DNA from 2 places in the Planococcus chinensis genome. Region 1 is predicted to be linked to the other one. Evidence: riboswitches for the same ligand, from Rfam matches in the RefSeq annotation. Region 1 holds a riboswitch; the other holds the start of a gene.
The links. Region 1 has a riboswitch for S-adenosylmethionine ahead of ACFSDB_RS00530 (LLM class flavin-dependent oxidoreductase). Riboswitches for the same ligand answer to the same signal wherever they lie in the genome.
Positions count from the first base shown of each region.

Region 1 (4,733 bases):
GCAGCAATCCGAGCCATGTGACGCCAAAGCAGCCGATTGTATACCATAATGTCGACAAGCCGTATGTATAGGCCCAGCCTGGAACGCCAAGGAATAAATTCGCGCTCGCATAGGAAGCGCCGAAACTGATGCCGACGATTGACGGCCTCACTTTTCCTCTAGCAAGGGCGAAACCTTTCATTGAACCGCTATGGACCGATCCTTTCCGGCCAAGCCATGTAGTCCATATAAAGTAGCCGATCAACATTATAACGATAAACGGCAGTAGCCATGAAGTCTCTTCACGCATCGCCTTCTCCTCCTTTCCGTTTCGGTTTGGGATAGGTTTTATTCCACAGTGCCAGTCCGGCAACCCAGAAAATTGCGACGCTGACCCAATAAGCTGTAATCATCTCCATTCCCCCTCTTAGTTTTCGACCGGCTGCTGCAATTGCTTATAGCCTGCGCCAGGATGCGTTCCTTTCAACCGGTTTTGGCCTTTGCCGTAAATCTTTTCTCGGTATGTGCCTTCTGTGTATTCTTTTTGTACTCGGCCGCGCTCCTGCAGGACAGGTACGACGAGTTCGACAAAGTCCTCAAAGCTTCCCGGAGCCAGTGTATAAGCGAGATTGAAGCCGTCGACGCCTGTTTCTTCAACCCAGTATTCGATTTCATCGGCAATTTGTTCCGGCGTTCCGACTGCGACTGGGCCTCTTCCGCCAATGCCGACAAACGTGGCAAGCTCTCGGATGGTCCATTTGCGGTCCGGGTCAGCACGTGTAAATACTTCGACCGCTGATTGCATCGCATTGCTTTGGATGTACTCCAATGTATCTTCGGGATCGTATCCTGAAAAATCGATGCCTGTCCACCCGCCGAGGAGGGCAAGCGCGCCTTCGTAGCTGACATAGCTTTTCAATTCCTCGTATTTGGCCTGCGCTTCCGCCTCCGTCTTGCCTATGATGGCAGTGAATGTCGTGTAGACGATGACATCCTCGGGATTGCGGCCATTTGCTAGGATCCGTTCACGAAGGGCCGCGACCCCTTTTTTCACAACCTGGGTGGTCGGGCCGGCAGTGAATACCGATTCCGCGTGCTTAGCCGCAAATTCCCGGCCGCGCGGCGAAGCACCTGCCTGGAACAGGACCGGCGTTCGCTGCGGCGACGGTTCTGACAGATGGGCACCGGGAACTTTAAAGTATTCCCCTTCGTGGCGGATATCATGGACTTTTGACGGGTCCGTGTAGACTTTCGCTTCTTTATCGCGTAGGACCGCGCCGTCTTCCCAGCTTCCTTCCCACAGCTTATAGCAGACTTCCAAGTATTCTGCTGCATAGTCGTAGCGCTGGTCGTGGCTCATCTGGTCCTCAAGTCCGATATTGAGAGCCGCGCTTTTCAGATAGGAAGTGACGACATTCCAGCCAACCCGCCCTTTGGTCAGATGATCCAATGTCGACATGCGCCGTGCAAATGTATAAGGATGTTCATGACTGACTGAAGCTGTAACCCCGAAACTCAAATGTTCAGTGACCGAAGACATCAGCGGCACAATAAGCAGCGGGTCATTGACCGGAGATTGAACCGCATTTCGGAGAGCGGCGTCCCGTGAACCGTTATAAACATCATAGGTGCCCAGTACATCCGCCAGGAACACGGCATCGAATTTTCCTTTTTCCAATAGCTTGGCAAGTTCAATCCAGTATTCGCTATCCGTGTATGTATGGGACCGGTCTTCTGCATGGAGCCATAGCCCTGGAGATTGGTGTCCTCCGGCACAAGCCATTTCAAATGCGTTCAAGTAAATCCGTTTTTTCGTCATGTTCTTCCTCCTCATGTTTGATAGTTTAATTTGCACGGCTCCGCCAGCAGAAAAGATAAAAGCCCTCTTTTTCTCAAAAAATGAGAAAAAGAGGGCCGCATAAATTAAATGGACGGTTTCCGCTCTCTTATCTCCCAAGAAAAAATCTTGCTGGAATTAGCACCTTTCTGACAAATGTCAGAGGTTGCTGAAGCGTCAACGGGCCAGTCCCTCGGCTTCTCTGGATAAGATTATTAAATTTAAATCCTATCATAATACTAGGATATGGATAAGTCAACCAAACATTTAAAATTTTTGATTTATTTTATTGTAAATTATTACCTTTCGGTATAAATTTAAGAGAATAGTAAAGGAGATTACCATGAAAAATATAAGCAGAATCGCTGCGCTCGGGCTGCCGCTCTTTCTGCTGTCCGGCTGCTTCAATGCCCCTTCTTTGATTACTGAAGAGTACAGCCGCATGGAAGCCGAAAGGGACGATGCCCTTCTATTTGAAACCGGAGATTCACGCGAGATTGAAGAAGCCATTGATGCCATCAACAGCGGGCGCCGGGAGGAGACGCACGAATGGGAGCTGCCGGAACCCGAAGGCACCCTCACCTTCTCAAACGCTAAAGAGGAGTTGGTACTGACACTTTTTGACGATGGAGAGACCATTGATGAATATTTCGTCTACGTTGAATTGGATTTGGAGTGACGCACAAACCCCCGTCCCAGGAACTTTCCGGAACGGGGGTTTTAGGTTTTATTCGGTTGCTTTGACTGCTGCGAGGTTCCGGATAATGGCTTCCGTCACACCTGCTGTGTCGTGCGTGCCGCCGATGTCGCGCGTCATGATGCCTTGGCGCGTTGTTTCGGCAATCGCCCGGTTGAGCTGTTCCGCTTCTTCTTCGAGCCCAAGATGGCTGAGCATCATCGCGGCGCTGGCGATCGAGCCGATCGGGTTGGCAATGCCCTGCCCGGCGATGTCCGGCGCCGAGCCATGGACCGATTCGAACATGCTCGGCGCTTTCCGCTCCGGGTCCAGGTTGGCGCTCGGCGCAAGGCCGAGGCTGCCGGCAAGCGCACTGCCGAGATCGGAAAGGATGTCGGCAAATAAATTCGACGCCACCACTACTTCTAGCTCTTCCGGACGCAGCACGAAGTGGGCGGCGACGGCATCGACCAGCCCCTGTTCCGCTTCGACGTCCGGGTACTCTTTGCTGACACGGGCGAATACTTCATCCCACAAGACCATGCCGTATTGCTGGGCATTGCTTTTCGTGACGCTGAGCACCCGTTTGCGCTTGCGCGTGCGGGCTAGTTCAAACGCAAAGCGAATGATGCGCTCGCAGCCGTGTTCCGTGAAAAGCGCGGACTGGACCGCGACTTCCTTGCCCGGGCCGCGTCCCGCGAAATTGCGGCCGCCGATGCCGGAGTATTCCCCTTCGGAATTCTCGCGGACAAGCACCCAATTGAGCGTATCGACATCGGGATGGTTGAGGCGCCGCGGCACCCCGGGCAGAAACTCGATCGGGCGCACATTCGCCCATTGGTCAAGCCCTTGGCAGATCGCCAGTCGCAGTCCCCACAGCGATACATGGTCCGGCACGCCCGGAAATCCGACCGCCCCGAAATAGATGGCGTCGTAGCCCTTCATCTTTTCCACGCCGTCTTCGTCCATCATCTTGCCATGCTCGAGATAGTATTCGCATCCCCACGGGAAGGTGTCCTTTTCAAAAGCGAAGCGGCCACCTGATTCTTCTGCTATATGGTCCAGCACCTGAAGCCCTGCAGCGATCACTTCCTTGCCGATGCCGTCTCCCGGTATCACGGCCAATCGAAACGTTTTTGTCTCTTCCATCCGTCCATTCCTCCTCAGATTCGTCAGTTGAAGATTTTTTCAGCTTTCGTCAATCCGATTAATTCTTCCAATTGGCCCAGTTCTTCCATCCGGTACATCAGGCCGCGCAGCGCTTCCGCCCGTTCCGCTCCGATAATCGGATGCACCAGGTTGTTGAACTTGCGCTCCAGTGCTGCGTCGTCCATCGGATTCTCGATGCTGCCGGTGGCATATTTGACGGTGTGCTCGATGATGCTGTCGTCTTTCAGGTACGCTTTCGCATACACTTCTTCTTCTTTCACGGAGTGATCGACTTTCGGTTTGATTTTCTCCCGGAATGCCACCACCGCCGGATCACGGACTTTCTCATCTGCGTACTGCGCTTCGGCGGCATCGCCTTCGAGGAATGCAATGGCACCGGTGTGGTAGATGCTGAATTTGCCGGCAAGCCCGGTCGGCGGCGTCGGTTTCCCGGTCAGCTCCAGCACATATGGATTGACGGTCAATTCGATGCGTTCGATGTCTTCCGCTTTCGCCTGTTTTCCGAGTGCAATGCACGCGTCGATGGAAGGATGCAGAACAATCCCGCATGCGTATGGTTTGAAGGCGTTTTTTAAAAGCTCCCAATCGGTGCCCCAACGGACGTTCACTTTCGACAAATCATGCTGCGGCGCCAGGACATTCGCAAACCCGCGTTTTGCTTCCAGCACTTCCGTGGAGCTCGTGAAGTTCTTCTTCGCCAGAAGCGCCGCCATGAGGCCGTTCTGCGCCGCTTTCCCGGGATGGAACGGCTTGGTCATCGTGCCGAACATCTCACGCAGGCCGAACGATTGCGTACCGGCGATGCCCAGAGCCCAAGCCATCTGTTCTTCGTCCAGCCCGAGCAGGATGCCCGCCGCGACAGCCGCTCCGAATACCCCGGTGGAGCTCGTGATGTGGTAGCCGAGATGGTAATGGCTTGGATAGACGGCGTTCGCAATGCGCAGTTCCGCCTCACAGCCGAGGATGAATGCATGGAGGACCTGTTCGCCCGTCAAATTCATCTTCTCTCCGAGCGCCAAAACGACCGGAGCCACCGGGCCGCTCGGATGGTGAATCGTATCAAGGTGGGTA
Region 1 is NZ_JBHUFW010000002.1:89,468-94,200, reverse strand. Features, by position in the region: gene ACFSDB_RS00535 (sodium:solute symporter family transporter) at 1-289, opposite strand, end outside; gene ACFSDB_RS00530 (LLM class flavin-dependent oxidoreductase) at 407-1,798, opposite strand; SAM riboswitch class I at 1,923-2,029, opposite strand; gene ACFSDB_RS00525 (YdbL family probable chaperone protein) at 2,160-2,495, shown strand; gene ACFSDB_RS00520 (tartrate dehydrogenase) at 2,544-3,641, opposite strand; gene ACFSDB_RS00515 (MmgE/PrpD family protein) at 3,665-4,733, opposite strand, start outside.

Region 2 (4,733 bases), on a different contig from region 1:
TGCAGGAGAACAGGTTTGGATGTCGTATGGTATAGATACGATAATCCGTTGATGCTGCTGCCCGTCCGTGAAAGTCCGTTTCGAAAAAGGAAGGGGATGGAGAGATGAGAATCTTGTTGTCAGTGCTTGTTGTGCTCGCCTCAGCATTCTTTGTCGTAAAAGGGGCGAACCGCCAGTCGCCGGCTGAATCATTAAAAGCGGCGCCGCTCAGAAAGTTGGAGGCGCCTTTGAAGAGGGTGGAACCGGAACAATTGGCTGCACTGCCGGCCCCGGTCCGGAAGTGGATGGAGTGGAGCGGCATTTCTGGCAGGGAAGAGATTCGGAGCGTGTATGCAAAGCAAACTGGCCGGATGAAACTCAAGCCCGGCCAGGAAAAATGGATGGCGTCAGAAGCTTGGCAATACACTACTTCTGATCCTCCCGGCTTCATCTGGAAAGTGAAGATGAAGATGGGCAATGGGCTTTCTGTGACGGGTAAGGATGTGTTTCAGGAAGGCAAGGCGGAGATGCGGATCAAAATGGCCGGCTTGGTGCCGATGGCGACTACGCGCGGCAATCCGAAAGCCGACCAGTCCTCGCTGCAGCGGTATTTAATGGAGCTGAGCGGATTTCCCTCCGCCGCTTTGAGCCGGTATGTCGAATGGCACGCAATCGACGATCGGACGGCGGAAGCGACGATGGCCTACAACTGGATCAAAGGCCGCGCGACTTTCCATTTCGGGGAGGGCGGCGAACTGCTGAAAGTGACGGCGATGCGCTTCAAGGACAGTGATGAGCATGCGGAGCTTGTACCGTGCACAGCCCACATCCGGGCATACCGGACGATGGACGGAATCCGCACGCCTTCCGAACTCGGGGTCACGTGGGATTTGGCTGAAGGGCCGTTCACCTGGTACGAATTCACGATGGAGGATGTGGCTTTTAATGTGAAGAAGCCGGCCGGATTTTGATGGCAGATTTTGATTCCGAAATTGCATACGTCTTTCCGCTTCAGGGGATTTTATTAGATAAACGCCTTCTCCTACGATTTAGCTGCATTGCCAAAGACAGCGCACTGGAGTCGAATTTATGTCTTAAAGAGGAAGATAAACAGAAATTTCATTCTTTTTAGACAGATCTCCTTGACCTGGAGGCGATATGGGGTTAATATTTTAGGATATAAAAAATTGAATAATTGATTCTTATCGAGAGAAGTCGAGGGACTGGCCCTATGACGCTTCAGCAACCAGCCGTTACCGGTCAGGTGCTAAATCCAGCAGGCATTTCCATGCCTGAGAGATGAAGAAGAACGAGTATGTTATCGTAAAGCCTTCTTTTTCTATGGAAGGCTTTTTTATTTGTATAGGAGGAGAGCAGCATGAAGTTATTGGAAGCGTTGAAGACAAGGGTATTGACGGCGGACGGCGCAATGGGGACGCTTCTGTATTCGTACGGGATTGAATACTGCAACGAGGAGCTGAATATTCAGCGTCCGGAGATCATCGAGAAGATCCACCATGACTACATCCGGGCCGGAGCGGACATCATCCAGACCAACACGTACGGAGCGAACGCGCATAAGCTCGCGCGCTACGGGCTGGAGGAGCAGGTGAAAGACATCAACCGGGCAGCGATTGAAATTGCGAAGCGTGCCGCGGCGCCCGGCGGCCAGTTCGTCTTCGGGACGATCGGCGGCATCCGGGGCTTCCGGAAAAGCGATGCGACGCTAACAGAAATCATCGCGATGGTCGACCAGCAGGCGCAGCACCTCCTGTCCGGCGATCCGGACGGGCTGCTGCTCGAGACGTATTACGACTTCGAAGAGCTGGCAGCGACCGTCACCCACTTGAAAACCCTCACGGATACACCGCTCATCGCGCAAGTGTCGATGCACGAACCGGGCGTTCTGCAGAACGGCATGCTGTTGAACGACGCCTTGCAGGAACTGGAATCGCTCGGTGCGGACATTGTCGGCGTCAATTGCCGCCTTGGCCCCCATCACACGATCCAGGCGTTCGAAGGCGTCGAGCTGCTGAAAAAGGCATTCTTGTCCGCCTACCCGAACGCGAGCCTGCTCGACGTCGAAGACGGCCGCATCGTCTATGAATCGGAAGCGGATTATTTCGGCCGTGCGGCTTTGCTGCTCCGGGAAGAAGGCGTACGCTTGATCGGCGGCTGCTGCGGTACGACCCCGAAGCATATTGCGGAAACGAAGAAGCGCCTGCGGAACTTGGCGCCGGTGACGGAGAAGAAAGTGGCAGAGAGAAAGCCGATTGTTATCCGCGAAGCGGAAGCGCTGGACGTCAAGCCGCTCCACGAAAAAGCGAAGACGGAGCGGACAATCATTGTCGAGCTCGACACGCCGCGCCATCTGGACATCACCACGTTCATCGAAGGCTCGAAAGCGTTGGATGCGGCAGGCATCGACGCCTTGACGATGGCGGACAATTCCCTTGCTTCGCCGCGCATCTCGAACATGGCGATGGGCTCGATCCTGAAGCAGGAAAATATCCGGCCGCTCGCGCACATAACGTGCCGCGACCACAACCTGATCGGCCTGCAATCGCATCTCATGGGGCTTGATGCTCTTGGCATGCATGATATATTGGCAGTGACGGGAGACCCGACAAAAGTGGGTGATTTCCCGGGGGCAACGAGCGTCTATGACGTCTCGAGCATGGAACTGATCCAGTTGATCAAGAAGCTCAACGAAGGCATTTCATTTTCCGGCAAGCCGCTGCGCAAGAAAGCGAACTTCTCGGTGGCGGCGGCGTTCAACCCGAACGTCCGCGTCGTCAGCCGGGCCGTTAAGCGTCTGGAACAGAAAATCGAGAGCGGTGCGGATTATTTCATTTCCCAGCCGGTCTATACAAAAGAGAAAATCATTGAAATTTACGAGGAAACGAAGCATTTGGAGACCCCGGTCTTCCTTGGCATCATGCCGCTGACGAGCATCCGCAGTTCGGAATTCCTGCACAATGAAGTGCCGGGCATCAAATTGTCAGAAGATGCGCTCGAGCGCATGCGCGCATGCGGCGAAGACAAGGAGCGGGCGACAGCGGAAGGCATCCAGATTGCCAAGGAGTTGATCGATACCGCAGCCGGGCTCTTCAACGGCATCTATCTGATCACGCCGTTTTTGCGCTATGAAATGTGCGTGGAATTGATCGATTACATCCGACAAATAGATTTGCAGAAAGCGAGCGATAACAGCCATGTCCAAACCTCTCATTGAACAACAACTCGAAAAACGGATCCTCATCATCGACGGAGCGATGGGCACGATGATCCAGAACGCCGACCTGTCGCCGGAAGATTTCGGCGGTGAAGAATTCGACGGGTGCAACGAGTACTTGAACATCGTCCGCCCGGAAGTCATCGAAGGCGTCCACGATGCGTATTTGGAAGCGGGGGCGGATATCCTCTGCACGAATACGTTCGGCGGCACGCCAATCGTGCTCGATGAATACGACCTTGGCAGCCAGGCGCCTGAGATCAACCGGCGCGCTGTCGAAATAGCCAAAGCGAGTGCCGCGAAATTCTCCACGCCGGAATGGCCGCGCTTTGTGGCAGGCGCCATCGGACCGACGACAAAGACGCTGTCGGTGACCGGCGGGGTGACATTCGATGAAATGAAGGATAATTTCTACGTCCAGGCAAAAGCGCTCGTCGAAGGCGGAGCGGATCTGATCCTATTGGAAACGAGCCAGGATATGCTCAATGTCAAGGCGGCGACGATCGGCATCAAAGAGGCGTTCAACGAGCTCGGCAAGGAATTGCCGATCATGGTGTCCGGCACGATCGAACCGATGGGCACGACGCTCGCAGGGCAGAGCATCGAAGCGTTCTATATTTCGATTGAGCACATCAAGCCGTTGTCGGTCGGCCTGAACTGCGCGACAGGGCCGGAATTCATGACCGACCACATCCGTTCGCTGTCCGAGCTGTCGGACGGCTTTGTCAGCTGCTACCCGAATGCGGGGCTCCCGGACGAGGAAGGCCATTACCACGAAACGCCGGAATCGCTGTCGAAAAAGCTTCGCGGTTTTGCCGAAAAAGGCTGGCTCAATGTGGTCGGCGGCTGTTGCGGCACGACGCCTGCCCATATCCAGGCGGTGCGGGAAGCGATGGAGGGCTTGGCGCCAAGAAAGCCGGACGCGGACGGACATGGCCATGCCGTGTCGGGCATCGAACCGCTGCAATACGATGAAACGATGCGCCCGCTGTTTATCGGCGAACGCACGAACGTCATCGGTTCGCGCAAATTCAAGCGCCTCATTATCGACGGCCAGATCGAGGAAGCGGCGGAAATCGCCCGTGCGCAAGTGAAGAACGGTGCGCATGTTATCGATATCTGCCTCGCGAACCCGGACCGCGATGAACTCGAGGATATGACGGCGTTCATGCAGGAAGTCGTGAAGAAAGTGAAAGTGCCGCTCGTCATCGACTCCACGGATGAAGATGTCATCGAAGCGGCGCTGAAATTCTCGCAAGGGAAAGCGATCATCAACTCGATTAACCTCGAGGACGGCGAGGAGCGCTTTGATGCTGTCATGCCGCTTGTGAAGAAATACGGCGCGGCCGTTGTCGTCGGGACGATCGACGAAGCCGGCATGGCGGTGACGCGCGAGCGGAAGCTCGAAATCGCAGAGCGCTCATATGAATTATTGACCGGCAAATGGGGGCTCGAACCGGAAGACATCATTTTCGATCCGCTCGTCTTCCCGGTCGGCACGGGCGATCAGCAATATATC
Region 2 is NZ_JBHUFW010000005.1:418,687-423,419, reverse strand. Features, by position in the region: gene ACFSDB_RS09635 (DUF6544 family protein) at 105-950, shown strand; SAM riboswitch class I at 1,179-1,285, shown strand; gene ACFSDB_RS09630 (bifunctional homocysteine S-methyltransferase/methylenetetrahydrofolate reductase) at 1,358-3,214, shown strand; gene metH (methionine synthase) at 3,195-4,733, shown strand, end outside.
Region 2: another riboswitch for S-adenosylmethionine. It lies ahead of ACFSDB_RS09630 (bifunctional homocysteine S-methyltransferase/methylenetetrahydrofolate reductase); the one in region 1 lies ahead of ACFSDB_RS00530 (LLM class flavin-dependent oxidoreductase).